Regions from separate parts of the Dehalobacter sp. CP genome, predicted to be linked through region 2. Evidence: predicted binding sites of a transcription regulator. Region 2 holds the regulator's gene; the other holds the start of a gene.
What was found. The regulator NrdR, encoded in region 2, represses ribonucleotide reductase genes. The targets are predictions, from matches to a motif close to CACNANATNTNGTG.
Positions count from the first base shown of each region.

Region 1 (14,923 bases), 850 kb from region 2:
ATCTACGCTTATATTCAAAAGATCAATATGATCATATGGTGTTCTGCGCTGGTAGCAGTTATCTTAAGCGGTATCATGATTTATCTGACAGCCCTTAAAATTACCAGGCCGTTGAAAATCATGGAAGAGGGAGCGATACAGCTGGCCGCCGGAGAGCAGATCAATGATTTGGCAGTGCATTCAGGTGATGAGCTGGAAAAGATGGCAAAAGCCTTCAATAATATGAAAAACCAAATCAATACGGCCGAAAATATGCGGCGTGATTTTATGGCAAGTGTGTCTCACGATCTGAGAACGCCGCTTACATCGATCAACGGTTTTGTCCAGGGAATGCTGGATGGATTGGTAAAACCTCAGGACTATCCAAAGTATTTGAATATTATTAAAACGGAAACAAACCGTTTAATGGGGCTGACAGGTGAAATCCTAGAATCAGCGAAAATTCAGTCAGGGGAGATTACACTCGCCAGAAAGTATTTCCTGGTCGGGAATACCCTGGAGGAGATTCTGGAAAGCACAGGGATGAGGGAAAATCCTAAAAACATAGAGCTGATGATGGATTGTCCGGACGGACTGGAAATCTATGCGGATCAGCATCGTTTTAAACAGATCCTGATCAATATCCTGGATAATGCGCTGAAATATACCGGAAAAAACGGAAAAATCAAACTGACTGTAACGCCGGAAGACGGCGGGATCAAATTGAGTGTTCAGGATAACGGGAAGGGAATCGCACCACAGGATCTGCCATTTATTTTTGAGAAATTCTACCGGGCAGATAAATCCCGGCAGGAGGTGGAAGGCGGAACCGGTCTTGGTCTTAACATCACCAAGATGCTGGTTGAGCAGCACGGCGGCAGAATTAGTGCTTCCAGCACCTATGGGCAGGGAACGGAGATTGTGATTTTTTTCCCTGGCTAATACCTAGAATTTTAAAAAGTACGGTCATAATTTTACGTATTATTTACAACTCATCTGTTTTGCTTTGATATCTTTTCTTTATAATAAGGCTGTAGACCGATGGTCTGCCTGCCTGAAGTACCAGGAGGGTAGTGATGAAAGGTAGAGTGTTCTTAACGACAATCCTAATTCTTTCCTTTTTTGTCACGCTGAGCGGCTGCTCGGGCCAAACGGATCAATCGAAGAATTCCGAAGTGCCGCGAAACGGTGTTCAGACTGAAGACCAGCAATCCGCGAACAAAGACGATCAGGTGCAAAGTGATGGAGTAGAAATCGATGGAGCAGGAACCGATGAAGCAGGAATCGATGGAGCGGAAATAGACGGGACAGAAAATAAAGAATCTGATAATCAAGAAATTTCAGTGGTCGCAAAATCAGGCACACGGTCGGCAGATGAAGAAAAAGAAGCTGTATTGGACGAGATTTCCAGAGAGCTTGATGAAATCATCAACACTGTGAATGCGATGGATGATATTGAAGAAAATGATCTGAAATAACATTGTGGGGAGGAAGCAATATGAAAAGAATAAAAGTTGTGCTGCTGGCTGTTATGAGTGTTTGCTTAATCCTTAACAGTGCGCTGGTTTTTGCCAAGACAGACAAAACAACGGATGGCACATCAAGTAAACAGAATTCCGAAAGCAACAAGCAGATGAATACTGAAGCTAAGAGTATTACTGTCCAGCAATGGCAGAAGGAACTCAAGCCCTTATTTGATGAAATCCATGCCAATAAAACAGAGACGATTCATTTGCGCAATCAATTGATTCAGCTTCGCAATAATGCAGTTGCCAAGATTAATGATCTTAGACAACAGAATGAGAATTTGACCGATGAACAGATGGAAGCCCTGCTTGCTCCGCTGAAGAACTTTTTGCAGACGCTCAAGGAAGATAAAACTGAGATAGAAGGCCAGTTGGGCGACGTTCAGCAGCAAGTCGTTGATCTCAGAAAGACAAAAAAAGAACTGGATATTGCTCAGGCCAAAATAACGCTGCATAATATTATTACGGCACAAGAACAAAGGATTACGACGCTGAAAGCGACGATTGAAGATTTAGAGGATTTTCTGGATTAGACGTTCTCAGTAATGTTTGATGAAAGATCAAAAATGAGATTAACAATAAGCCTTTGAGATACTGCTAATAGTAACGCACTATTGGTAGTATTTTTTTGTAATTTTTTTGCAAAATTAACTGGTTTGCACTTCTGTGCATTTTTCGCTGGAAAGTATCAATAATATAGATCATAAAGCTTAGTACCGAGTTGACGAGGTACTGGATCATCAATTTAATAACAGATCACAAATAGGAATCAAGCTTAAGCTAAAAGGAGGTTTTTTGATGCCAATGAAAACGGCCACGATGGATGGCAATGAAGCTGCGGCACTGGCGTCCTATGCCCTGACTGAAGTTGCCACCATCTTTCCGATCACTCCGTCATCTCCGATGGCCGAAGGTGTTGATGAATGGTCGGCGCACGGTAAAAAGAATATTTTCGGTCAGCCTGTAAAAGTGGTGGAAATGGAATCCGAGGCAGGTGCTGCGGGAGCCCTTCACGGATCGCTCGCTTCAGGAGCACTGACAACGACTTACACTGCTTCTCAGGGTCTGCTACTGATGATACCGAATATGTACAAGCTTGCCGGAGAACTGTTGCCAGCCGTATTTCATGTCAGCGCGAGAGCGTTGGCGACCCATGCACTGTCCATCTTTGGCGACCATCAGGATGTCATGGCCTGCCGGCAGACGGGTTTTGCGCTGTTGGCATCCACCAACGTCCAGGAAGCACATGATCTTGGATATGTTGCTCATCTGAGCGCTATCCAATCCAGAATCCCGTTTCTGCATTTTTTTGACGGATTTCGTACTTCGCATGAATATCAAAAAATTAACTTGATCGAACAGGCGGAGATCCGGGAAATTGTAGATGATCAGGCACTCCAGAATTTCAGGGATCATTCCTTAAATCCTGAACATCCTGTGGTAAAAGGATCTACGCAGAATCCGGATGTCTATTTTCAGTTCAGAGAAGTTTCCAATCCGTTTTATGAAAAAGTTCCGGATATCGTGGAAGGCTACCTGCGGGAAATAGAAAGAATTTCGGGACGGGTCTATCACCCGTTTAATTATTACGGAGCACCTGATGCCGAGAACATCATTGTGACGATGGGGTCGGTCTGCGACACCGTTGAAGAGACAATTGATGTTCTGCAGAAGAGAGGCGAAAAGGTCGGGATGGTGATTGTTCATCTTTACAGGCCATTCTCGGCAAAATATTTCTTTGATGTGCTGCCCGCTTCCGTTAAAAAAATTGCAGTTTTGGACCGTACCAAGGAGCCGGGAGCTTTAGGTGAACCACTCTACCTTGATATTCTGGAATTATTCAGGCACACCTCGGATAGGACTTCAGAACAAGCAGCCCATCAGCCGATTATCGTGGGGGGAAGGTACGGACTGGGGTCCAAAGATACAACGCCGTCTCAGATTCTGGCGGTATATCAAAACCTGAAACAGGACAAACCAAAGAATCATTTTACAATCGGGATTGCGGATGATGTCTCCGATACTTCTTTGCCGGAGGGTGAATGGATGGATGCGACTCCGGAAGGGACGATTAGCTGCAAGTTTTGGGGGCTGGGTTCCGACGGGACTGTCGGAGCAAACAAATCAGCCGTAAAGATTATCGGGGACAATACGGACCTTTATGTCCAGGCCTATTTTTCCTATGACAGCAAAAAATCAGGAGGGACAACGGTTTCCCACCTCAGATTCGGCAGAAGTCCGATTAAGTCCCGCTATTTGGTCTTCAGCACGGATTACATTGCCTGTCATAATCAATCGTTCATTTACCATTACGATCTCCTGAAAGGAATCAAAAAAAATGGCACTTTTGTTTTGAATTGCCCATGGAAGAGCCTTCATGAACTTGAAGAGCATCTTCCGGCATACCTGAAGAAAACGATCTTTCAAAACAACATCCATTTCTATGTCATAGACGCAATTGATATTGCTTCGCAGATTGGCCTGGGCGGACGGATCAATATGGTGATGCAGGCCGCATTCTTTAAGCTGGCGAATGTCATACCGATTGAAGAGGCCGTCCGGTATCTGAAAAATTCGATCGAAAAAACCTACGGCCGGAAAGGGCAGAAGATCGTTGAAATGAACAAAGCCGCCGTAGATCAAGGCATCAGCCGGCTTATCCGTATTGAGGCGCCTGCTTCCTGGGAGAGCGCCCAGGATCAAAAAACGGAGCTCAAAGAAGAACCCGAATTTATCAAGAAAATTCAGCGGCCGATTGCGCGCTCTGAGGGAGATGAGCTTCCTGTCAGTACCTTTTTGGAGATGGAGGACGGGAGCACGCCTCTCGGGACAACAGCCTATGAAAAGCGCGGTATTGCAGTCCAAATTCCAGAATGGCAGATAGATAAATGTATTCAGTGCAATCAGTGCGCCTATATTTGTCCGCATGCGACAGTCAGACCCTTTTTATTGGATGATCAGGAAAAAGCCCAGGCACCGGAGACGTTTATAACGAAGGAAGCTGCCGGAAAAGGACTGGAGGGTCTGCATTACCGTATACAGATTGCCCCTCTGGACTGTACAGGCTGTATGAACTGTGCCGACATTTGTCCTGCTCCGGGAAAAGCATTAATCATGAAACCAGCCGAACACGAAATCGAAACGGAAGCGGAGAACTGGGAATATGCGTTATCCATTCGGCCCAAGGAAGACCGCGTGGAACGTAATAGCTTAAAGGGCAGCCAGTTTATCCGTCCGCTGCTGGAGTTTAACGGCGCCTGTCCGGGCTGCGGGGAAACGCCATATATCAAACTGCTGACGCAGCTCTTCGGTGAACGTATGATGATTGCGAATGCGACAGGCTGTTCCTCGATCTGGGGAGGAAGTTACCCTTCCATTCCATATACGACCAATGCCGAGGGCAGAGGACCGGCTTGGGCCAATTCACTTTTTGAAAATAACGCGGAGTACGGATACGGCATGTACCTCGGCGCTTTGCAGATCAGAGAAAGAATTTCCGCCCTGATGCAGGAAGCCCTGACAATGGAACTGTCCGAAGAAATCAAGACTGCTTTCAGAGAATGGCTCGATGCGTACCATGATGGAGAAAGGTCGCTGGCTGTCTCCGTCAAAGTGCTTCAGGCATTGAACAGCAATGCTACACCGAGTCATCCGGTCATCAGTGAAATATTGAAGAGAAAGGACTATCTCGTCAAACGCTCGGTATGGGCAATCGGCGGGGACGGCTGGGCGTATGATATCGGCTATAACGGTGTTGATCATGTCCTGGCCAGTGGGGACGATGTAAATCTGTTGGTTATGGATACGGAGGTCTATTCCAATACAGGCGGGCAGTCCTCCAAAGCGACCCCGACGGCCGCGATTGCCAAGTTTGCCGCCGCAGGCAAAAAGATCCGGAAAAAGGATCTTGGCATGATGGCGATGTCCTATGGCTATGTTTACGTCGCTCAGATTGCGATGGGCGCGAATATGATTCAGACGATCAAAGCGATCACAGAGGCTGAAAGATATCATGGGCCGTCCCTGATCATCGCCTATTCCACCTGCTTCAATCATGGCCTTAAGAACGGAATGGGGATGAGCCTGGCCCAGCAAAAAAAAGCAGTAGAAGCAGGATACTGGCATCTTTACAGGTACAATCCGGATCTTAAGCAGCAGGGTAAAAACCCGTTTAGCCTCGATTCCAAAGAACCCAAAGGAAACTTTAAAGAATTCCTGGAAAGCGAGATCCGTTATGCTTCTTTGAAAAACGTTTTCCCTGAGATTGCCGAAGACATGTTTAGCTTGGCGGAACAACATGCTGCTGAACGTTATGAGAGCTACAGGAAGATGGCAACCTCCCAATCCTAACCTATAATTATCCGGCCAAAATTGGTGCCTAAAGCTTGAAAATAGGTACGTTTACACCGCAGGATAATAAACTCCTGTCTATGAAACAACGGTCATTTCAACAGAGGTTTTTTCCCTTTGCTTTTTCGTCGCTCTGATGCTCAGCAGTAGATTTACTGCAAAAATTACAACTGTGATGCCTCCCAATATAGACAGATTCTCATACAGGAAGCTGTAGTTGACACCGGATATTACTTCTTTAAGTGCATTGATTGCGTATGTCATTGGTAAATATGGATATGCCTTATCAAAGAATTTCGGTACAAGCTCCAGTGGGAAGGTTCCTCCGCAAGCCGTAAGCTGAAGGATCAGTAAAAAAAGTGCCAAAAATTTGCCGACATCCTTGAGGTTCGCAATCAAAAAATCCACAATGGCGGTGAAGCATAAAGCAATCAGAATGCACACGACATAAAACATGAAAACATTCTTCACCACCAGATGCAATCCGTGCTGTAAAACAAGAGCCAATGCCACCGCTTGAACTGCAGCTACCAGTGAGAATCCAATAAACCTTGGATCCGAAGGCAGATATTTTGAAAGACGGCGTTCAAAATTGATTTCAGGATCAAGGTAAATGACGATTAGCATGAGGATCGCTCCGATCCATAATGACAACGAAATAAAATAGGGTGAAAATGCGGTCCCATAATTCGGTACGGGATCGATGCTCAGCTGATTAAGCTCAACAGGTGTTGCTGCGTAGGTATCCAGTCCATCAAGATTTGCCGTTTTGTCATTTGCTGTTTTCACTGAATCTGCAACAGCAGTCTTTGCCTCGTTGATACCATCATTCAAGGTCTGACTGCCGTTTAGAAGTCGCTGTTCGCCATCCGGAAATTTAGCCGCACTGGCGTTCAGTTCATTGCTTCCTTGGGCAGCTGCCGCTATACCCATGGCAGCCGTCTGGATACCAGAATTTAGTTGTGGATACGCAGCTGCCAATTCTGCGGAACCTTCCGCCAACTGTCCTACACCACCAGATAGCTGATTTAAGCCGGCCCCTAACTGATTTGCCCCGCTTGCCAATTGCGTTGCACCATTCATGAGTTCTTTTGACTTGCTATCGATCAATGCGATGCCGTCATTCAATTGTTTGCTTCCTGCCTGCAGCTGTTGGGCACGGCTGACTAAAGTGGCGGTACTGCTACTCAGTGTGTCAGAAGCAGTGTTCAGTTGATCCAGGGAACCTTGTGATTTTTTGTAGGTTGCCAAGATGCTCTGCATGTTTTTATCTGCCAATGCTTCAGGATGTGCTGTTACGTATGATGTCAGAGAATCAGCGATACTTTTATCGGCAGATGTTAAGCTTTTAACGCTTGCCAGGTACTGGCCCATACCATCGGCATATTTTTGTATATTTGCAGCATAATCTGTTGTTCCTTGGTATATCTGCGCTGAACCAGCTTTGGATTGATCGAAACCGCTTGTAAATTGTTGAAGCCCTTGAGCAAAGCTAAGTGAACCCGTGGCGAAAGTCGAAAGCCCTAATTGTGATTTTGTAAGACTTGCATTCAATGTTGTCAGCCCAATATTAAATTGCGCCCAATTAGCATAAAACAGGTTGGAACCCTCAGCCAATTTATTAAACGCCAGGGTGCCCGCATTTAAACCATCATTTAGTTCAATGATGCCGGTATTCAGTTTTTCTTGATTATTTTTCAGCGTGCTGATTCCATTCGACAGTTGACTGGAACCAGCAGATATTTTCCCGAGCCCATCATTCAGTTCACTTAAATCCTTAGGGATCGTTTTCATTTCGGTCGTCAATTCACTGACGATTTCTTTGGTCACCTTTTGTGAAACCTTATCTTTAAATTCGAGCATAACTCTGTTCAAAACCTGGACAGCAAGGAAATTTCTTTTCTCTTCCGGTTGATAGATGATAATGCCCTCATTCTTATCTAATTTATCTGCCGAAGCTATTTTTTCTGAGAAATCGGCCGGTATCGAAACTTCGGCATAATATTCTCTGTTTTGTATTCCTGTCTTTGCTTCTGCGTCCGTAGTCAAAACCCATCTGATGTTTTCATCGGATTTTAGTTCTTCAGTGATCTCATTTCCTAAATTTCTTGACTTGCCATTGATGACTGCGCCCTGATCCTGATTGACAAAGGCCACAGGAAGATTCTCTAATTTGCTGTATGGATCCCAGAACGCTGAAAGAAAAAATACACTGTATATGAGGGGAAGAATGATTACAGCTGCAATAACTGCTCGTTTTCTCCAACGTTTTTTCTCTAATGCCATGACATTTCCTCCAAACTGCTATTTATAACTAATTAGCTACTGCAGCTTCTATTATTTTTCAAAGATTTTCTGATAATTTAATCCCAGTTAACCAATACCCTTTGATTTCTTCTACGGTGGCTTCGTAAGAGATATTCTGATTGGATAATAGAATGCGAAGACTTGCTGCCGCTGTCATACCAAATATGGAGACGGCCAGAAGTTCCGGGCCCAAAGGTCTGATTTCCTTCTTTTCTATTCCTTCCTGAATAATTTTTTCGATGAATTGCAAATATTCTCTTAAACTTTCACGCAGCAGGAGTTGCCTGTCTTGTCTTCCCCAAACTTCGCTTAAAAGTACTTTTGCAAACTCAGGATGTTCAAAGGAAAGCTTTGTTTGAACCTCAATTAACTTTTCTAACTGTTGGATTGCTCCTTCCACATTTTCGGCTGATTCTTTAACTGTTGCGACAAATTGGTCGATAGTCCAGCGAATCATACTGACAAATAATTCTTCTTTGCTTTTATGCCGGTAAAATAATGTCCCTTTGGCGACTTTTGCCTGAGAGGCAATATTTTCCATTGTCGTTCGCTCAAACCCATTGACAGCAAATAATTGAAGTGCAGCCTGGAATATTGCTTTACCTTTTTGGTTTGTCATTTCTCTCTCCTTTTGCATTTTATACTGACTAGTCAGTGTAAATACTATGTCTTAAGGACTTATTTGTCAAGAGAAAAAGTTTATCATTCACAAGAAGAAAGCATTTTTCACATTAAAGTAATTAACAATAGGAAAGGAGCTGCTGCCTGCGAATGATTATTATTCGTTGCAACAGCCCCTTAACCCAAATTGTTTATTTTTCGTTGGAATCCACATATTCTTTGGCATTGTGAACTTCAAGTTCTCCGGGAATGCCTACATTCGATACAGGCTTCTTTGTTTCAAAGCGGCTGTTCCAGGCGGCGGTAGTATGTTTCTCAACAGGGTTCGCCATAGAATTTTCTTTCTTTTTATTATTGGCCACTTTTCTATTCCTCCGCTACGCTTTATCCGGGGACCGTTTTCTATCTTCAGCCATCCGGCCAATCGCCTGTGGACTGGCAAAAGCAATCGAACCTGCCGGCATCGGATGAGCATTATTCAGGTGGCCCCAGGCAAGTGAGTTATTGGTTGTCAGTATTTCTTTAACTTTGCGTCTGTCTTTCGCCATCGCGTGATCCACCTCACCAAGAATTATTCGCTGCCTGTAGTTTCTGATATTTATTAGAAAAAAATACACAGTCATCAATGGAAAATGATGACTGTGTATTTTCAAAGTTGTTATTTTAACCGCATTTGGAATAGCCGCAGTGGATGCAGACCATGCAGCCGCCTTCGTGATTCACGGGCATTCCGCATTCAGGGCAGGCATTGTCGATCGCGACGGCGGCCTGAGCTTTTTTAATTACGGCTTTTTCAGTTTTCTTCAAATCATCCGAAAGGACAGGTTCTTCTGTTTTATTGCGATTGATAATCGCAGAATTGCCGTTTACACCGATATCCTTATACTTTTTGATTACCCGCGAGATTGCATCCGGGCACGAGGTGACATTGACACCTTCTCTTCGGATGCAGGCGGGACAGCGGATTCCACGGATCTGCTCTATGATAGCATCAACAGAGATGCCCGAACGCATCGCGATTGAGACTAGGCGGGAGGTTGCTTCCGATTGGGAAGAACAGCCGCCGGCTCTTCCCGTATTGGTAAACACTTCACAGATGCTGGTTTCATCGGCGTTTACGCTAACATAGAGATTGCCGCAACCAATTTTTATCTTTTCAGTGACGCCGACAGTCACCGGCGGGCGGGGCCTCGGCTTGATGGTAGGCATTGGCGCAGAAGCGGTTGTTCCAAACTCAGCGGAGGTCTCGGGCTTTGCAGTCGTCTCAGGTTCAGCCGTGGCTTTAAAATCAGCCGCCGGATTGGCAGTTTCTTTCGTTCCGGCAGAAAGCACCTGCTGTTCACGGCTGCCGTCCCGATAGACCGTAATTCCTTTGCAGCCAAGCTCAAAGGCTAGGCGAAACGCTTCGGCCACATCTTCGCAGGTAGCTGTATTTGCAAAATTAATAGTTTTGGAAACCGCATTATCCGTATATTTTTGAAAAGCAGCCTGAATTCGGATATGCCATTCAGGAGAGATCTCCTGCGCGGTAACAAAGACTTTCTGCACCCATTCCGGGACTTCCGGCAAGCCAAAGACGTTACCTCGTTCGGCAATTTTGGCCATAAGCTCCTTTGAGTAAAAGCCATACTTATGCGCATAATCTTCAAAAAGCGGGTTAACTTCAATCAGCGCCGTACCGTCCATGACCGTTTTCGTATAGGCCACGGCAAAGAGCGGCTCCACGCCGCTGGAAGCACCGCAGATCATCGATATCGTCCCTGTCGGGGCAACCGTAGTCAGTGTAGCATTGCGTAATTCGATCTTGCCGTCATAAATGGAATCCTGATAATTAGGAAAGGTACCGCGTTCTTTGGCCAGTCGCTGGGACTCTATACGGGATTCGGTACGGATGAATTCCATAATCTTTTCGGCGAAGGCTGTGCTTTCTTCGGAAATATAGGATGTCTGCAGAAGAATCATCAAATCTGCAAAACCCATAACACCCAGGCCGATTTTCCGGTTTCCTTTGACCATTTCTTCGATTACGGGAAGAGGATATTGGTTGACATCAATCACATCATCGAGAAAACGGGTCGCGAGCCTTGTGACATAGCCCAAACGCTCCCAGTCAATTACGGTCTTTCCGTCCTTTTCCGCCGCCATAAGCTTTAAATTAATGGAGCCAAGATTGCATGCTTCATTGGGGAGTAAGGGTTGCTCGCCACAGGGGTTGGTAGCCTCAATCACACCAATATGCGCTGTCGGATTATCGCGGTTCATCCGGTCAATAAAGATCATGCCCGGTTCGCCGTTCCGCCAAGCGTGGTCAACAATTTTAGCGAAGACTTGTTTGGCGGGGAGCTTGCCTGCCGACTTTCCAGAGTGAGGGTCAATCAGGTCATATTCCGTGTCATTTTCCACAGCTTTCATAAATGATTCCGTTGCAGCAACCGAAATATTGAAATTGTTAATATCTCGGTTATCTTCTTTGCAGCTGATAAATTCCAGAATATCCGGGTGGTCGATCCGAAGAATGCCCATGTTGGCGCCGCGTCTTGTTCCTCCTTGTTTGACAGCCTCCGTAGCGGCATTAAAGACTTTCATAAACGAAACAGGACCGGAAGCAACCCCTCCGGTGGAACGCACCGTGCTGTTCTTCTGACGCAGCCGGGAAAAGTTGAAGCCTGTTCCGCCGCCTGACTTATGTATGATGGCTGCATGTTTCAGTGCATCAAATATATCCTCCATACTGTCCCCAACCGGCAGAACAAAGCAGGCGCTTAACTGTCCAAGGTCACGCCCGGCGTTCATCAGTGTCGGCGAATTCGGCATAAACTCCAAATTAGCCATGACGGTGTAAAATTCTTTGGTCAAATCCTGAATTTCCTGTGGGTTTTTACCATACTTTTCTTCAGCGCCGGCAATGACCGAAGCAACCCGGTAAAACATCGCTTCCGGCGTCTCGCATTTTTGGTCATTTTCCTGCTTCAAATATCTCCGTTCCAGAACAACTCTGGCATTCGGCGAAAGATTGGCTTTGGGCCACTTTTTCCAAACTTCCGTATTGTTACGCAACGTTTATACCTCCAAAATTTATTCGAACTATAAATCCGGTTAGTAAACTACAAGTAGTACTATATAAAGTTTACCGATACTATATCTGGTAGTCAAGGGGGTTAAGTGGAAAAATTAATCATAAAAAAATAAATAGGCTCTCAAAACAAAAACCCCCCCGGGTAAGATACCCGGAAGGGTCTGATAACAATTAAATTACCAGTTGTTTCTGGAGCGGGGTTGGTAGCAATCCCGGCAATAAACAGGTTTGTCACCAGTAGGTTGGAAAGGTACTGTGGTTTCTTTGCCACAAGCAGAACAAACAGCAGGGAACATTTCACGTTGAGGGCGTGAATAGCCACCATTTCTGCTCTGTGCTTTTCTTGCTGAACGGCATTCGGGGCAGCGGCCTGGTTCGTTCGTGAATCCTTTTTCAGCGTAGAATTCCTGCTCGGATGCAGAAAAAGTGAATTCACGGCCACAGTCTTTACAACTTAGTGTTTTGTCATTATACATAAATGACCTCCTAGATTTATTACCCGCCTCATTGGAAGTTGATTCGACATCTTCCCTGAGCCTGAGGCAGTCGAGAAGGTCTTCTAATCCCTCAAATATTAACGAGCAATACTTAGTATAACTAAAAAAATACAAATTGTCAAAACAAAGTATAAAGTATTCTGTCTGATTTTTCAAACTTCTCAGTATTTTTTCTATTAATCTTTATGTTTTGTCCTATAATCTTTATATTTTATCCTATTTAGTCCTAATATCTTTCCAAGCATTTCTCTGCGTATTTTTTTCCTGTCTCATTCATGGTATGATTTTGGTCATAAATGGCTTTTGACTGAGCAAGGGAGGTTGCAGATATGGAATATATCTGGCTTATATGGGGATACATTGTCCTTGTAAATATTTATGGTTTTTCCGTTATGGGGTGGGATAAATATAAGGCCAAACGGGGAGGCCTGCGGGTCCCTGAACGCCGTTTCTTTCTTACAGGACTGATATTCGGGGCTCCGGGGATCTATCTGGCCATGTGTTTCTTCCGGCATAAAACCAAGCATAAGGCCTTTGTATACGGTATCCCTGTTCTGATCATATTGAATATATCTGTTTTTGTCTATTTTCTGCAAAAATTTTAAAAGAAAAAATTGTAGAGATTCCAAGGATATACATTTTTTATCTAGAATTTCCCATAAGAATAAGGTATATTAAGATATAGTGGCCGGCTGACCGGAAATTTCCTCATTAATAAGCAGCTGATTTGTGAAAGATTGGGAGGCGGATGAAGATAAATACTGATAGTATTTCAAGGGCCAGAATACTGATCGTCGACGATAATTCCGTAAATATTTTGTTACTTGAAAAACTGTTAAAAATGTCGGGATACAGCAATATCATGTCCACCACTGATTCCAGGGAAACCCTGTCCCTATATCGGGAGCATAATCCCGATCTGATTTTAATGGATTTAAGGATGCCTTACCTTGATGGATTTGAGGTCATGGAGCAGTTGAATGCAGTCAAAGGGGATGACTTTCTTCCGATCATTGCCATTACAGCCTACAACGATCAGGAGCACAGATTGAAAGCCTTAACGCTCGGCGCCAAAGATTTTATCGGAAAGCCCTTCGATTATGCTGAAGTTCTGATGCGAATCAAAAATATACTGGAAATACGTTTACTGAACAACGAAATCAGAGAGAACAATCGCAGACTGGTCAATAAGGTTCAGGAGAGAACAAAAGAACTGGAAGATCTGCAGGTTGAACTGATCCACAGGCTGGCGAGAGCCGCAGAATTCCGGGACAGCGAGACAGGAAATCACATTGTGCGAATGAGCAAATATACGTATGAACTTGGCAAAGCCTACGGATTGCCGGAAAAAGACTGTGAACTAATGTTTCATGCCAGTACGCTGCATGATATCGGGAAAATTGGCATTCCCGACGAAGTACTGCTGACACCAGGTAAACTCACTTCTGATGACTGGGAAAAAATGAAGACCCATACCGTTAAAGGGGCTCAGATCCTGGCCGGCAGTTCAGCGGAAATGATTAAGCTTGCTGAGCAGATTGCGCTGTATCATCATGAAAAATGGGATGGAAACGGTTATCCGAACGGACTTCAAGGAGAGGAAATCCCGCTGGTGGGACGAATTACCGCCATTTGTGATGTGTTTGATGCTTTGATTTCGGAGCGTCCTTACAAGAGGGCGTGGGAAATTGACGAAGCCTCAGCTGAGATCGAAAAAGGCAGAGGCACACACTTCGATCCTTCCCTTGTCGATCATTTTATGAAAATTATGCCGGTAATCAGGGAAATTACGGAAATCTATAAATAACAAGTTCTACCCATGGTCATCGAATGTAATAAACGGCGGCGGTGTTGGAATGAGGTCAAAAGAGTTAAAGAAAAAGCTACCGCTTTTCCAGTGGACTTGGCGCACCTATGTTTGTGAAGCACTTATTCCATTGATTATCATGGGATTGGTGTTTATTGCTATTTTCATTCTCGCGCACTTCTGGCTGCATAAAGAAGTATCAGGTGTGCTGATTGCTGGTCAGGGAGAAGAGTTCTATGCCGCGCTGAACGGTTTAAGCGATCAATTGTACCGTATCGGCCGTTTTATCATTGTAGGTCTTCTTATTTTCTATAGTATATTTATCATTATGTTTTACCGGAAAGCTCATCGAATAAACAAGGCAATCTCGGAGCCTCTGGCCAGAATTAAGCAGATGGTCCTTGACATCGGCACAGGACAGTACCTTCAGGAACAACCAGATTTCTTCATTGAAGAGCTGCAGGATGCGGCAGTTTCAGTCGTCCAATTGGGCAAACGGCTGCATCATCTCGACGCCAATCTGACAGTTTATCAGTCTGAAATCAGAAAAAAGGAAGAAAATCTGCAGGCCCTGGTAAAATCTATTGATGATGCTATTTTTGAAGTAGATGAATTCGGAATCGTTCGGAATGCTTGGACAAATGATCAAAGTATTTTGATCAGACCGGCTGCTGAAATTATTGGTTCCTCCTTTTATTCCGTGATGGATGAGGAGACCGCAAAGATCAACATGACCTTGATCAGCCGTGCTATCCAAAGC
Region 1 is NZ_CP157399.1:2,646,888-2,661,810, reverse strand. It holds gene AAH944_RS13230 (sensor histidine kinase) at 1-921, shown strand, start outside; gene AAH944_RS13225 (hypothetical protein) at 1,056-1,457, shown strand; gene AAH944_RS13220 (hypothetical protein) at 1,478-2,038, shown strand; gene nifJ (pyruvate:ferredoxin (flavodoxin) oxidoreductase) at 2,304-5,855, shown strand; gene AAH944_RS13210 (YhgE/Pip family protein) at 5,934-8,141, opposite strand; gene AAH944_RS13205 (TetR/AcrR family transcriptional regulator) at 8,200-8,781, opposite strand; gene AAH944_RS13200 (CDIF630_02480 family spore surface protein) at 8,975-9,145, opposite strand; gene AAH944_RS13195 (hypothetical protein) at 9,161-9,331, opposite strand; gene AAH944_RS13190 (vitamin B12-dependent ribonucleotide reductase) at 9,447-11,840, opposite strand; gene AAH944_RS13185 (zinc-ribbon domain containing protein) at 12,036-12,335, opposite strand; gene AAH944_RS13180 (DUF1294 domain-containing protein) at 12,686-12,961, shown strand; gene AAH944_RS13175 (HD domain-containing phosphohydrolase) at 13,105-14,163, shown strand; gene AAH944_RS13170 (ATP-binding protein) at 14,213-14,923, shown strand, end outside.
Region 1: AAH944_RS13190 (vitamin B12-dependent ribonucleotide reductase) is a predicted target of NrdR. The motif match lies at 11,918-11,931, and genes of this name have one in related genera.

Region 2 (14,923 bases):
GGACAGCCGGAAAGACCGTATGATCGGTATTTTAATCAGTCCGTTTATTTCCTGCAGTGCCAGGCTTCCGGTCTATGCGCTGTTTGCCGGGGCATTCTTTAGGGGCAAAACGATCGGCATCATACCGTTGGCAGGATTGGTTATTTTTTCACTGTACCTTTTAGGGATCATGGTTGCTGTCGCCGCCGGGAAAATCCTGAGTGAAACATTGTTCAAGCAGGAAAAATCCTACTTTGTTATGGAACTCCCGCCTTATCGTCTGCCAACGCTGAAGAGCCTGATACGGCACATGTGGGAAAAAACGGAGTCGTTTGTCAGGAAAGCAGGGACTGTGATCCTCGGGATCGTCATCCTGATCTGGATGCTATCCGTTTTCCCGGTCGGCGTTGAACCTGGAAGCGCCGAAAGTCTCCTTGGAAAATTAGGCACAGTCATCGCACCTATATTATCCCCGGCTGGTTTTGGCAGCTGGCAGGCCTCTGTAGCACTTCTTGTCGGGATTGGTGCCAAGGAAGCAATCATTGCGACGTTCGGGCTGGTTTACGGGACAGGCGAAGGAATGCTTGGAGCAGTCTTAGCACAGCATTTTACGCCGCTCTCCGCCTATGCCTTTATGGTAATGACCCTACTTTATTCACCCTGTGCAGCGACCATCGGAATAATTAAAAAGGAGACCAATTCTATTAAATGGACACTGTTTTCTGTTCTCTACTCACTGATTATTGGCTGGATCGCAGCGGTACTGATCTTTCAGCTCGGTTCGTTGTTCATCTAAACGAAGAATAGGCAGGAGGTATTGCGATGCTGATCAATTTGTTAACAGAAATTGCCGGTAAACAAGCGAACTCCTTTTCTTCGCTGGCAAAAAAATTAGATCTCGATCCAGAGATGATCAAACAAATGCTGAATGACCTGCAAAGACTTGGATACCTAACTGCGGATAATGCAGCCTGCGTCAATGAACAATGTAAGGGGTGCGGGGGCTGCTGCAGCAAAGGAAACGGAGAAGCGGGAGCAATCTTGTGGACGCTCACGGCAAAGGGGAGGGTGCTTTTGGAATCCACGAACCGGTAAGGGTATATGACGCAACACCTAAGTTAAAAAAACCATTAAAAAAATACTGTCAACAGTATAAAACGATTAACAGTATCTTATAGATTTTAAGTTACGCTTGTTCTAGGGGTTCACCCTACAGTCGGAAATATGAAAAAGCCATTCATCTACTATTTTATTTATCTGTTATTTATTGCTGTCGAGATTCATCATGCCGTTAATGTCGACCACTTCCATTCCTGACGGCAGGTCGAAAGTCCCAGCGGGTACGGCACCTGTTCCAATTTGCAGGTTTTTGAATTCCATAGTGGTCATCTCGCCCCCTGCCTCATATTGGGCCTTCACAACAATGCCGTACTCGGTGCTGATCCATTCCTTGACAGTTGATCCTTCGTTGGTGAAAGTAAGGACTTTGCACTCCATGCCGTTGACTGTTTCAGTCCCGCCTATTGTATACTTAGATTCAACAAGACCACTGACATAATCAACAGGGGTGGTGGTATCCGGACCGTTATATTCACTTAACGTCATTTTTATGGCGCTGTTTTGACCCGAGGTATAAGTAATAAACTCCTTCTTGGACCTATCAAAAATAAAAGTCATCTTTGGGCCGTTAAAGGTGCCCTCCATTTTCATTTTCTGATCCTTGAACCAGACTTTGCTTTCCGAAGATGCTCCGCCGCCAACAATCACATAATCATAGGCCATTTCTTTGACCAGCTGTCCTTTCCCGATCAGACCGGATACAATTTCGTTATCATCAGGTAAAGTCTGTGTTTCTGTCTCTGTCGGAGCCGAGGTTGCTTCATTTTGGGCAGCGGGTTCTTCTTTTCCGCCGCAGCCAGATAAAGCCCCAACGCAAAGAAGCAGCAAAACGAGCAAAAGCGCAAGATACCGTCGCGTCAATCCCATGATATTCTCCTCCTATACCTTCTTTTGTATTCAGATAATGGAATTTAAAGATTTAATCATTCGATAAGAATGATGTCAAACTCTATTAGCGGGTAACTCTTCAAAAATGATATTTTGTTAAACTATATTTCGTTATATTATTTTTCGTGATGACTCGTAAAAAGTCCTCTATATACGTATCATTTCATTCCAAAAATTAGAACACCATCCTGAATACTGGAATATTTTTTTGGTTTCAGCACTAAGAAAGTCAGAGGAACAAGTATTTGAAGGAACAAGTGTTTGAATGTTAGATTTTTTTCCATTCCATGGTATAATATGATGGTCGATTTTTGATTCGACCAAAGCACAGCCATATGAAATGATTGGGAGGGTTGGTAATGATGAATAACAATGTTGAAACGAGGGAGTTTCAGACAGAAATCACCCAGCTGCTGGATATTGTTATTAATTCTCTCTATACGGAGCGAGAGATCTTCTTAAGAGAATTAATATCCAATGCAGCTGACGCTACGGAGAAACTGCGCTACTGCAGGCTCACCGAAAATGAGATAAGCGAATCCGAACAGCCGTTGGAAATTTCCATCGAAACGGATGAAGAAAAACACACGCTTACCATTACCGATAATGGGATCGGAATGACCAAAGAAGAACTGATTGAGAATCTGGGTACGATCGCCCATTCAGGATCCAAGGAATTTATCAGACAGCTGACCGAGGTCAGAAAGGCCGGATCCGGAAACAATACCGATTTAAGCCTGATTGGACAGTTCGGCGTCGGATTTTATTCAGCGTTTATGGTTGCGGAGAAAGTAACGCTCTATACCCGCTCTTTCAGACCGGACTCCGAAAGCTGGATCTGGTCTTCAAACGGAGCAGGAAGCTATTTAATAGAACCGGGTGATCAAAGCAATTACGGGACTAGGATCGTTCTTCAGTTAAAAGAAAATGCCTATGATTTCAGCAAAGCTGACGAAATCAACAGGATTATCAAACAGTATTCGAGTTTTGTCCCTTATCCCGTGAAAGTCAACGGTGAAAAAGTCAATACCGTCGAAGCAATATGGACGAAAAACGCATCCGAAATCAGTGAGCAGGAATATACGGAATTCTATAAATATATCGACAATGCTTTTGACGAGCCATCTTACAGAATGCACTTTTCCTCCGATGCGCCACTTTCCATCAAAGCACTGCTGTTTGTGCCCGGAGAAAATTATGAGCGGTTCGGCTTCAGCAAAATGGAGAGAGGCGTTAACCTATTCTGCAAAAAAGTCCTGATTCAGGAAAAATCTGAAGCCATCGTGCCGGAGTGGATGCGGTTTGTACGCGGCGTCATTGACAGTGATGACCTTCCCCTGAACATTTCCAGGGAGACCCTTCAGGACAATGCGCTTGTCGCCAAACTGAACAAGGTAGTCACCGGCAGATTCTTAAAATATCTCGAAGAGCAAGCCAAAGATGATCCGGCCAAATACAATCAATTTTGGGAAAAATTCAGCAGGTTCATCAAAGAAGGAGCAGCTTCGGACTATGCCCACAAGGATGCGCTGGTCAGGCTTCTGCGCTTTGAATCCAACATGACGGCTGAAGGTGAGCTGATTTCACTGGAAGGCTACGTTGGAAGAATGAAAGAGGAACAAAAAGCGATCTATTATGTCAGCGGCTCTAACCGTAAAGTCATTGAATCCGGGCCGTATCTTGAGATATTTAAGGACAAGGGCATCGAAGTGCTTTATACGTATGAACCGATTGATGACTACATCTTAGGCGGGCTTCCTGAATTCAAAGAGAAGAAGATTGTTGCGGCCGAACAGGACAGTCAGGATCTGCCGGATTTAGATGCTGAGCAGCCCGGTAATGCCGAAAGTGAAATTCCAGAGGATGAAGTGAAGGCCTTATTGGATTGGTTCAAAGAAACACTCGGGGACAGGGTAACCGAGGTGCGTGCTTCCAAACGTCTCGTGGACAGTCCTGCGGTTGTGCTCAGCTCATACGGAACGCATAGTATGCAGAAAATGATGCAGATCATGAACAAGGATATGGAAGATATCCCAGCAGGAATCTTGGAGATTAACAGCCGGCATCCGGTCATTCAGGGAATCAATGAACTGCGCAAGTCGGGCGACGCATTTGCTGCGGCAGCGGCGGAACAGATTCTGGAAAACTCGCAGATTGCCGCCGGGCTGATCATCGATCCCAGGAGTATGGTTAACAGACTCTATAACATCCTGGAAAGAGCGGTTGTGAAGAAATAATACCGGAGTGATTATTATTACGATTCTACTCTACGGGCTGATAGCGGGTCTGGTTACCGGGCTTGGCGCTGTCATCTCTATCTCGATAAAAAATATCACGAACAAGATACTTTCAATATCGCTCGGATTTGCGTCAGGAATCATGATCGGGATATCTGCCTTAAGTCTGATTCCGACCAGCCTAGACATGAGCAACAGTATCATTTGTATTGCCGGCTTTGCAGCCGGAGCTCTGTTCCTGTTTCTGGTGGATATTTCAATGCCGCACATTCACAAGGTTGAAGCGGATTTGAGTAACTATGCCAAGATGGGGTATTTTATCGCGCTCGGAATCACACTGCATAATCTTCCCGAAGGGATCGCGATCGGTGCGACCAGCGAAGTATCGTATCACATGGGCGTCATGACAGCCTTGACAATCGGTCTGCATAATATTGCTGAAGGTCTTTGTGTGGCGATGCCGCTGTGTCTCGCCAACGTCCCGAAATCGAGGGTCGTCCTGATTACGACCATGACCGGTATGTCAACGCTGCTCGGTACCGGGCTGGGAATGATTCTTGGCCTGATCTCTCCGCTCATCATCGCTTTCTTTCTGGCGTTTGCGGCCGGAGCAATGATCTATATCAGCAGTGACGAACTGATTCCGAAAAGCCACCATTCCCACAGTGAATATGCCAATGTCGGCATCATGCTCGGCTTTATCCTGGCATTAATCCTGTCGTAGAATGATCAATCAATTATTTTGTTTCATCTAGGTTATCGTTTTTCACATGAATCAGTGGGAAAGATATTGTAAAGGTGGTTCCTTCTCCGGGAGTGCTTTCGACCCGTATTTCTCCTCCGCGAAGGTACACCAGTTCGGATACGATTGCCAGGCCGAGTCCCGATCCTTGGCCTTTTCCATGGGAACGGGAACGGTCTCCCTGGAAAAACCTTTCAAAAATATGAGGAACGTCTTCAACCGGGATTCCTTCACCGTTATCCCTGACGGATAGAATAAAACGGGAATTTTCCGATTTAGCGAGGATATCAATCGTTCCACCGGAAAGTGTATGTTGAATAGCGTTATTAACAAGATTGTACAGTATCTGTTTCAGTTCATCGGGTTTTAATGGAAGTACTTGTGACGTATCCAGGACTTCTGAGACAAAATCATCAATTGTCCGGAAATCCTGGCCGTTGAATCTGAAAGTACGGTCTTTAAGCAGGGGGGCCAAAAGCGGCATAAGCTCGGGAAGCACATCGTGCAGTCCGGAATTGAGCTCTTCGGAATGATCGCTGTTTATTTCTTCCTGGGCGATCCGATTTAAGGTCAACAGACCCTCGGTAAGCCTGATCAGTCTTTCCGTCTCGATCAGCATGGTCTGATGGGCGGCATCCAAAGTCTCTTTGTCTGCCATACCTGTCCGCTGGAGTATTTCCAGGAAGCCTCTGATCGAGGTCAGCGGAGTCCTGAGTTCATGAGAAGCATCGGCAATAAACCGAGCCATCCGGTTTTTAGCCGATCTTTCCGTATTTAGAGCATTCTCCATCTGTCCAAGCATATGGTTTAAAGCTTCCCGAAGCTGCTGGATTTCCGAAGCGGTTTTATTCATATACGGAAGGCGCAGGTCATAGCGGCCGGCGGCAATCTTGCGGGCCGTAGAGGAAATGTTCAGAAGCGGTTCCAGTGGTTTCTGCAAAACCAGCGCTGTAAAAAATGTACTGAGTAGAATAATGATGATCGCGTTAAAAGTATATCCTCTGAGATTTCGGCTCAAGATCAGGTCCTGTTCAGCCAGCGGCTGACCGATCAAAGCATAGCCCGCATAAGGCTGAATATCGTTGTTTTGTTCCAGGGGGAGACTGTTTACCGAAAGCTGGTTCGTTACGACCGGGGCCACCATCAGCATATACTGCTGTTCGTCGGTATCCTGAAAAATAAAACATCCGCCGGATCTCGCCTTCTCAGCAAGATCAAACTGCAGTTGGTTGCGGCTGAGATTCGGGACCGTACTGTTCGTCTTGCCGTAGCTGTAAACAATCGATTTAAGTTGATAGTCGCTGGTATAAAACGCCACAAAATTTCCCGGGCGGAGTTCGGAGAATCTTCCCGGAGGAAGCTCACTGCTCGAAAGCCAGCTCCCCATACTGTTCCGTATGGCGTAATAGTCTGAAAGCAGGTTCTGCTCCACGCTCTGATACAGGGAATTTTTCAGGGAAGTATACTGAATAGCCCCAATTAACGTAAAAAAAATGATATGGCACACCCAGAAACGCAGCAGGAGCTGCCCTACCAGGGATTGCCGCCAAATATTCAGTTTTTCCAGAGGATGAACTTTCATGATGATCTCCCTAATGTGATCATACTTAAAACACAACGATTGAAATGTTAAACATGCAATGCGTCATGATATTCCTGTGTAAAATGCTTGATATTTGATATCTCGTGTAGACTGCCAGTTACTGCTGTTCTGTCTGCAGATGGTAACCGAGGCCCCTGACGGTTTTAATGATCGTGTGATCCAGATCCCCGAGTTTCTCTCGAAGATAGCGGATATATACCTCGACGATATTGTCCTCTCCTTCAAAATCGTAACCCCAGATGTGAATCAGGATTTGTTCTTTACTCAACGTTTGGTTGCTGTTCCATAAAAGATAGGACAGCAGTTTATATTCGGTCGGAGAAAGCTGCAGAGGCTGATTATCGAGCAGGATTGACTTTTTCAGTTCATCGATCGTAAACCGGCCAATGGTTCTTTTGCCGGATAGATCCGGGAAACGGTTACGCAGCTGAACCTCGATCCGGGCCAGCAGCTCGTCAAAGTGAAAAGGCTTAACCAGATAGTCGTGGGCTCCGAGGCGCAGTCCTTTGACAATGTCTTTGGATGTATCCTTGGCAGTCAGCATAATTATGGAAGCACCGGATATTTCCGGGATGGATTCACATAGTTCATATCCGTCCATGACCGGCATCATAATGTCAAGGATGATGACATGAGGTTCAAAGACCGGGATTATCTCCAGCGCCTTTTTCCCGTTGTCCGCTGTTCCGATATCGTAACCCTCCTGCTTCAGCCCCAGGCTGAGCATCTGGCGGATTGAAGCGTCGTCATCCACGATAAGTATTCTGAATTTATTGGCCATTCGTTTATTCCTCCTGTATCTTTAAAATACACGATTATTCTGAAAGGAAACTGAATACAGTCGCATTCGTCTGTATATCGCCATATATAACTATTTTAACGGTTTGAGCAATTTTAACAAGAATTTTCTGCAGCTCGGAATATCCGGATATGCTGCTTAAAATATACAAAAATGATTACGCAGGAAATACGCAGGAAATACGAAATGTATAGATTGGACGAATCGTATAATCATGGTAAAATAATATGATAAACCCAAGGGAAGCTTGGAGGAAAAGTTTGCAAAGAAGTGGTGAGACCATGAAACAACAGATTTTTAATGAATTACTTGCGAAAAAAATTCTGATTCTGGACGGAGCGATGGGAACCATGCTTCAGCAGAAGGATCTGTCTGCCGAAGATTTTGGAGGGCCTGAACAAGAAGGCTGCAACGAAATCCTGACGCTCACCCGTCCTTATATCGTGCGTGATATTCATGAGGCCTATCTGAAAGCCGGTGCGGATATCATTGAAACCAATACCTTCGGAGGCACAAATATTGTCCTTGGGGAATATCATCTCGGGGACAGGGATATGGAAATCAACGAGGCTGCGGCACGGCTGGCCCGCGAAGCGGCCGACAAATGGTCTACAGCGGAAAAACCGCGGTTTGTGGCTGGATCCATGGGCCCGACGACCAAGATGCTGGCCTTTGGAGGCGGTATTACTTTTACTGACCTGGAAGAGGCTTATTGCCGTCAAACCCTTGGCCTTATTAAGGGAGGCGTCGATCTGCTAATCGTCGAAACCTGTCAGGATACGCTGAATATCAAGGCGGCAGGACTCGGGATCCAACGCGCCTTTGCTGAACTTGGGCGGGAGGTGCCGCTGGTCGTTTCCGTGACGATTGAACCCTCGGGTACGATGCTCGCAGGACAGAATATTGAAGCTTTATATATTTCGATACAGCACCTGAAGCCGGTTGCCGTCGGCATGAACTGCGGCACCGGAGCGGAACTGATGAACGATCACCTCAGAACCCTGGAGGGGCTTGCCTCTTGCGCCGTGAGCTGTTACCCGAACGCGGGGCTTCCTGATGAAGAAGGCGGCTACCAGGAAACTCCGGAAGAGTTTGCCGGAAAGATGGCCGCTTACGCAGCCAAAGGCTGGCTGAACATTGCCGGTGGATGCTGCGGGACGACGGATCGCCATATCGAAGCCTTGGCAGCAGCCTTGGCCAAGTACGCTCCGAGACAAATGCGGGCTGCTGAACGAAGCAGCGTCGCAGGACTCGAAGCAGTCTGGCCCGAAGAAGAAAACCGGCCGCTGCTGGTCGGCGAGCGGGCCAATGTGATCGGTTCTCGCAAATTCAAGGAGCTTATTGCCGGTGAATATTATGAAGAAGGTTCCGAGATTGCCCGAAATCAGGTCAAGAAGGGCGCTCAGATTGTGGATGTCTGTGTGGCCAATCCCGACCGGGACGAACTTGAGGATATGGTTAGCTTTCTGCCCCATGTTGTCAATAAAGTCAAAGCGCCGCTGATGCTGGATACGACCGATCCCGCGGTTTTGGAAGCAGGGCTCCGGTTAATTCAGGGCAAAGCAATCATTAATTCGATCAACCTTGAAAACGGCCGGGAACGCTTTGATGAAGTTGTTCCGCTGCTTCGAAAATTCGGGGCTGCAGTCGTGGTTGGCTTAATCGATGAACAGGGTATGGCCCTGACCCGGGAACGCAAGCTCGAAGTGGCCGGACGCTCTTACGATCTGCTGGTGCATGAATACGGTCTTTCAGCTGCCGATATTATCTTTGATCCGCTGACATTCCCGGTAGGGACCGGGGATGTCAAGTATCTCGGTTCTGCAGTTGAGACCATTGAAGGCCTGCGACTGATCAAAGCCAAATATCCGGAATGCAAGACGATTCTTGGGATCAGCAATGTCTCCTTCGGTCTGCCTGCAGCAGGCCGGGAAGTGCTGAATGCCGTTTTCGTCTATTTGAATACCGTAGCCGGACTGGACTACGCGATTGTCAATTCCGAAAAACTGGAACGTTATGCGACGATTCCTCAGGCAGAGAAAAAACTGGCCCAAGATCTGCTCTTAAATACGAATGACCAGACCTTAAAAGCTTTTACCGATTTTTACAGAGAGAAAAAGGTCACGGAACAAAAACAGACGTCCGGGCTTTCCGTTGAGGAACGGCTGGCAGGAGCTATTGTGGAAGGCTCCAAAGAGGGCCTGGAGAATGATCTGTACGAGGCCCTGACGAAATATCGGCCGCTCGAAATTATTAACGGTCCGCTGATGAAAGGTATGGAGGAAGTCGGCAGCCTCTTTAACAGGAACCAGCTGATCGTGGCTGAAGTTCTGCAGAGTGCCGAAGTCATGAAGGCAGCGGTGACCATCCTAGAGGCCTATATGGAAAAAGCTGAGGAGGCGGTCAAAGGGAAGATCCTGCTCGCAACGGTCAAGGGCGATGTCCATGATATCGGTAAGAATCTTGTGGAGATCATCCTGTCCAATAACGGTTATAAGGTGATTAACCTTGGCGTCAAAGTCAGTTCTGAACAGCTGATTGAAGCGGCTAGGAAAGAGGCCCCTGATGCGATCGGTCTATCCGGACTTCTGGTCAAATCGGTTCAGCAGATGCTGTTGACTGCCCAGGACCTGCAGGCAGCCGGAATCAATATCCCGCTGATTCTCGGAGGCGCGGCTCTGTCGCGCAAATATACCGAAGAAAAGATTGCCCCGCAATACGGCGGACCTGTCCTGTATGCGCGCGACGCCATGGCTGGACTGAATCTTCTGAATGGCTTGAAAAGCAAGCCGGCCAATGATTCCGGAAGCTATAACGCAGCTAAAAATAATGATCAGGCCGGTAATGTTGGTACGATTTCCGGCAACATCCCAGACAGTACCTCCGGCAGTATTTCTGACAACCACAGCGAAAATAGATTTTCGCCGGTCAGCTTTGACGGACCTGTCTGCCGCCCGCAGCATACAGCACGGGAGGTCCTTCTGGATTATCCGCTGGCGGAGATTATCCCGAACTTGGATCTGCCTTTTATCCTGAGGCGTTATCTCGGGGTCAAAAACAAACTGCGCCATCCTTCCCAGGAAGAAATCAAGGCAGCGGAAAGCCTCCTGCTGGATTCCGAAGATGTTTCCCAGGATAAATCAGCCAAAATCCAGAAATTTGTTCAGGATTTCCTGGAAGAGATCCAAGAACACAAGCTGATTACGGTCAATGGGGTATTTGCGTTTTATCCGGCCTGTGCGAACGGAAATACGGTCGCTATTATGGATTCAGAATCAGATTCGAATCCGGATTCGAATCTGAAAGCTTCAAATATTGTTCTTGAAGAACTCAGTTTTCCGCGTCAGCAAAAAGACAATGGCCTTTGTCTCGCTGATTATGTCCGTCCCTGGAATAAGCTTGACGGTCAGGAGCAGACGTATGATTATCTTGGTATGTTTGCGCTGACTACGGGCCTGGGAATTAGAGAAAAGGCCGAGAATTACCGGGACAAGGGCGAATACCTGAAGTCGTTTCTTCTTCAGGTTCTGGCCCTGGAGCTGGTTGAAGGATTTGCTGACATCATGCATGAAAAGATGCGTAAAATCTGGGGGATTGATAACGGCATCCGGGTTTCTCCGGGCTACCCGATCTACCCAGCACTGGAAGAACAGGCCAAGCTGTTCAGACTGCTGAAACCGGAGGAGATTGGAATAGCACTGACAGAGAATTTCATGATGGACCCCGAAGCGTCTGTTACCGCTGTTGTTTTTTCTCATCCCGAAGCTAAAATATTTAATATTAACCGTTGATCTCTGTAGTAGATGCTAATCGATGCATGAAATCCCGTCTCGAGACTGAGGCGGGATTTCATGCGTCTTGTGTGTTGTCAACTAGTTTTTATAGAGCCTTACTGGCCTCTTTTTCCTAAGATTTCTTTAACTTTTCATAGCTGTTATTCGTGTTTAAATTTTTCAAAAACCATGGTTTTGCCTTCTTCTGCTAAAGAGACTTGAAGCATAATTCTGATTTTGATCAAATAGTTCATAAGAATTTTGGACAGCTGGATTTTGAACAAGAGGCTGGACGAAGGTACTCGGTGCTTCCGGAATAGGAGAAGGAACGGCCGGCCCGGGTACAATCTGGTTCAGCGGACGGATTCCAGTCGGGAAGGACTGAAGATTTTTACCAAAGCTAAACAAGCCTCTCCGTGTTTTTTGGCGCTTTCTGTTTTGCTTTTCAATCTTTTTTTCTGCTTTGGTTTGTTTTCTCCCGCGTACACCTGCTTCAGATCCTACTCCTGTTTCTGTTCTTTTTGTCCTTTTTATACCTTTACTTGTATTAATAACTGTACCTGAACCGGTGCTTATTCCAGTACCGGTACCATTTTCTGATCCTGAACTTGGCCCAAGTCCTGATCCTGCTTCTGTCACCATTGTCTTTATTCCTGTGCCACTGTTTGCCTGGGGATTTCCGGGCAAGAGGAATGAAGGGGGATTTCCTTTGAAAATGACTTTATTAATAAGCGGATAGCCGACCCGGTTCAACAAAAAGGTACCGGTTTTACGGGCCATAGGAATACCTATTCTTTTAGCAAGTGGAAGTCCGACTTTCCTGGCAATGGGCATGCCAATTTTTTCAGCAACGAGGGGACCAACTTTACCGGCGATGTATGGCTGAAGTTCCCTCAGTACAATCGGTGCAACTTTTTGCAGAAGATAGGAGGGTTGACCAATACTCATGGGGATTCCTCCTTATGGTTATATTGGAATATATTTACAATAAAAGGATATGTTTTTTTGACGGAAGTGTGTTTGTCTTGATTTATTTATTTTACAATGATATGGGACTTAAGTAATGTTTTGCATGAAATCTCCAAGAACTAAAATCGCAAGTAAAACGTAAAATAATCCATATAGAAGGCCTTAGATGCATAAAAACGCCAATAAAAGGCTATTGCTTACTATATGTAGTGTTGATAAAATAAGGAATATACAAGATATAGGAAGGATGAGGGTATTGCGCTGTCCTTTTTGTCAGAGTGACGACACGAAGGTGCTGGATTCCAGACAGATTGAGGAAGGCACTGCTATCCGACGCAGACGGGAATGCGATGTCTGCACAAAGCGTTTTACGACGTATGAGCGCTACGAGGATTTTCAGCTGATTGTCGTGAAAAAGGATGGCAGAAGAGAGCCCTTTTCCCGTCATAAACTGCTGTCAGGCTTGAACAAGGCCTGTGAAAAACGCCCCGTGTCTACCGAACAGCTGGAAACAATGGTCACCGATATCGAAAGAGAAATGCGTGATATCAACGACCGCGAAGTGCCGAGCGAATTGATCGGCGAAGCCGTCATGAAAAAACTGTTTGCAGCAGATGAAATTGCATATATTCGCTTTGCTTCTGTTTACAGGCAGTTCAAGGATATTCAAAAGTTTATGGAAGAGTTGAACGGGCTGGTAAAGCGCCGTAAATAAAACAGTCCCCCCAACTGAGATCCTTGCGATAAAGACAGGATATCCATGCAAATAAATATATATGGGAGCAGGAGGACTAAGCCATGTACGTTGTGAAAAGGGATGGAAGAAGAGAAATTTTTAATCAGGAAAAGATTTGCAAGGCGGTAGAAAAGGCTTTTATTGCTACCGAGACCCCCAATGTCACCAACTGGGCGAAGATTGTTACCGACAGGGTATTCTCGGAATTGGAAGCTGCTTACAGTAAGAATGAAGGCTTCCAAATCGAGCAGATTCAGGACAAAGTCGAAGATGTCCTGATGCAGACAGGAAATACCAATGTCGCCAGAGCATATATCCGGTACCGCTTCCAGCATGAAATCATTCGAAATCAGGAAAGCGCCAAAAACGATAACAATAAATTATTCTCTGATTACCTGGGGCTGGGAACCTGGGAAATCAAAGAGAATTCCAATATGGGATTTTCGGTTCAGGGGCTTAACCGGTTTGTAACCAGCAAAGCGACCAATGCTTTCTGGCAGTCTCTGCTTCCGTCTGAAGTCGGCAAAGCGCACGATTCCGGTGCTTTGCACAATCATGACATGGGAGACCTTGCTCCATATTGCGTCGGCTGGGATCTCAAAGATCTGCTTCTGGTAGGTTTTAGGGGCGCGGAAGGCAAAACAACCTCCAAACCGGCCAAACATTTCCGTTCCGCACTCGGACAGATCGTTAACTTCGTTTATACCTTACAGGGAGAAGCTGCCGGTGCTCAAGCGCTCTCCAGCTTTGATACCTATCTTGCTCCGTTCGTCAGAGTGGATAACCTCGATTATAAACAAGTCAAACAGGGGATTCAGGAATTTATTTTTAATGTCAATGTCCCGACCAGGGTGGGTTTCCAGTCTCCATTTTTTAATATTACGCTCGATGTGCGGGCGGCCGAATCGGCCATTAAAGATGAGCCTGCTGTCGTTGACGGCAAATTCCTGGATACGCCGTACCGGGAATATCAAGCTGAGATGGATATCATCAATATGGCGTTCTGCGAGGTCATGCTCGAAGGGGACGCTGACGGCAATATTTTTAGCTTCCCGATCCCGACATACAACATCACAAAGGGCTTTGACTGGAACAGTGAAGTATCGAGAGCGATCTTTAAAATGACCGATAAATATGGAATCCCGTATTTTGCGAACTTTATCAACTCCGATATGAATCCCGAGGACGCCAGAAGCATGTGCTGCCGTCTGCGTCTGGACAACAGGGAACTCAGAAAACGCGGCGGTGGCCTGTTCGGAGCCAATCCGCTCACAGGAAGCATTGGAGTTGTGACCCTGAACCTGCCGTTGTACGGCTATCTGGCTAAAGGCAACTGGGATCAGTTCATCACGCTGATTGATAACCACATGAACATCGCCCGGTCCTCGCTGCAGACCAAACGCAAAACGCTGGAGATCCTGACGGACAACGGCTTGTATCCCTATACTAAATTTTATCTGAGAGATATTAAAAAACGATTCGGCAAGTACTGGACGAACCACTTTTCGACGATCGGTCTAGTCGGCATGAATGAAGCGATCCGTAATTTTACTTCGGACGCCGATGACATCACCACTGTTTTCGGACAAAATTTTGCCAAGGAAACGTTGAACTATATGAGAGACCGCATCCAGGAATTCCAGGAGCAAGACGGAGACCTCTATAACCTCGAGGCAACACCCGCGGAAGGTACGAGCTACCGTCTGGCCAAAATCAACAAAAAGCATTATCCCGATATGATTACGGCCGGTGACAATGAACCCTATTACACGAACTCCACCCACCTACCTGTCGGTTATACCAGCGACCTGTTCCGCGCCGTTGAGCTTCAGGATGACCTGCAGACGCTCTACACCGGCGGGACTGTGCTTCATGGCTATCTGGCTGAAAGTCTCGATGATCTTGCCGTTGCCAAGGCCGTCGTACGCAGGGTATTTGAGAACTTCCAGCTGCCGTATTTCACGCTGACTCCGACCTTCAGCATCTGCGAAGACCACAAGTATATCAAAGGCGAGCATTTCAACTGCCCCGAGTGCGGCAGGGAAACCCTGGTCATGACGAGGGTCACCGGCTTCTAT
Region 2 is NZ_CP157399.1:557,792-572,714, forward strand. It holds gene feoB (ferrous iron transport protein B) at 1-775, shown strand, start outside; gene AAH944_RS02875 (FeoC-like transcriptional regulator) at 802-1,074, shown strand; gene AAH944_RS02880 (LolA family protein) at 1,240-1,965, opposite strand; gene htpG (molecular chaperone HtpG) at 2,346-4,223, shown strand; gene AAH944_RS02890 (ZIP family metal transporter) at 4,231-4,947, shown strand; gene AAH944_RS02895 (sensor histidine kinase) at 4,961-6,547, opposite strand; gene AAH944_RS02900 (response regulator transcription factor) at 6,666-7,349, opposite strand; gene metH (methionine synthase) at 7,628-11,158, shown strand; gene AAH944_RS02910 (hypothetical protein) at 11,321-12,088, opposite strand; gene nrdR (transcriptional regulator NrdR) at 12,366-12,824, shown strand; gene AAH944_RS02920 (ribonucleoside triphosphate reductase) at 12,908-14,923, shown strand, end outside.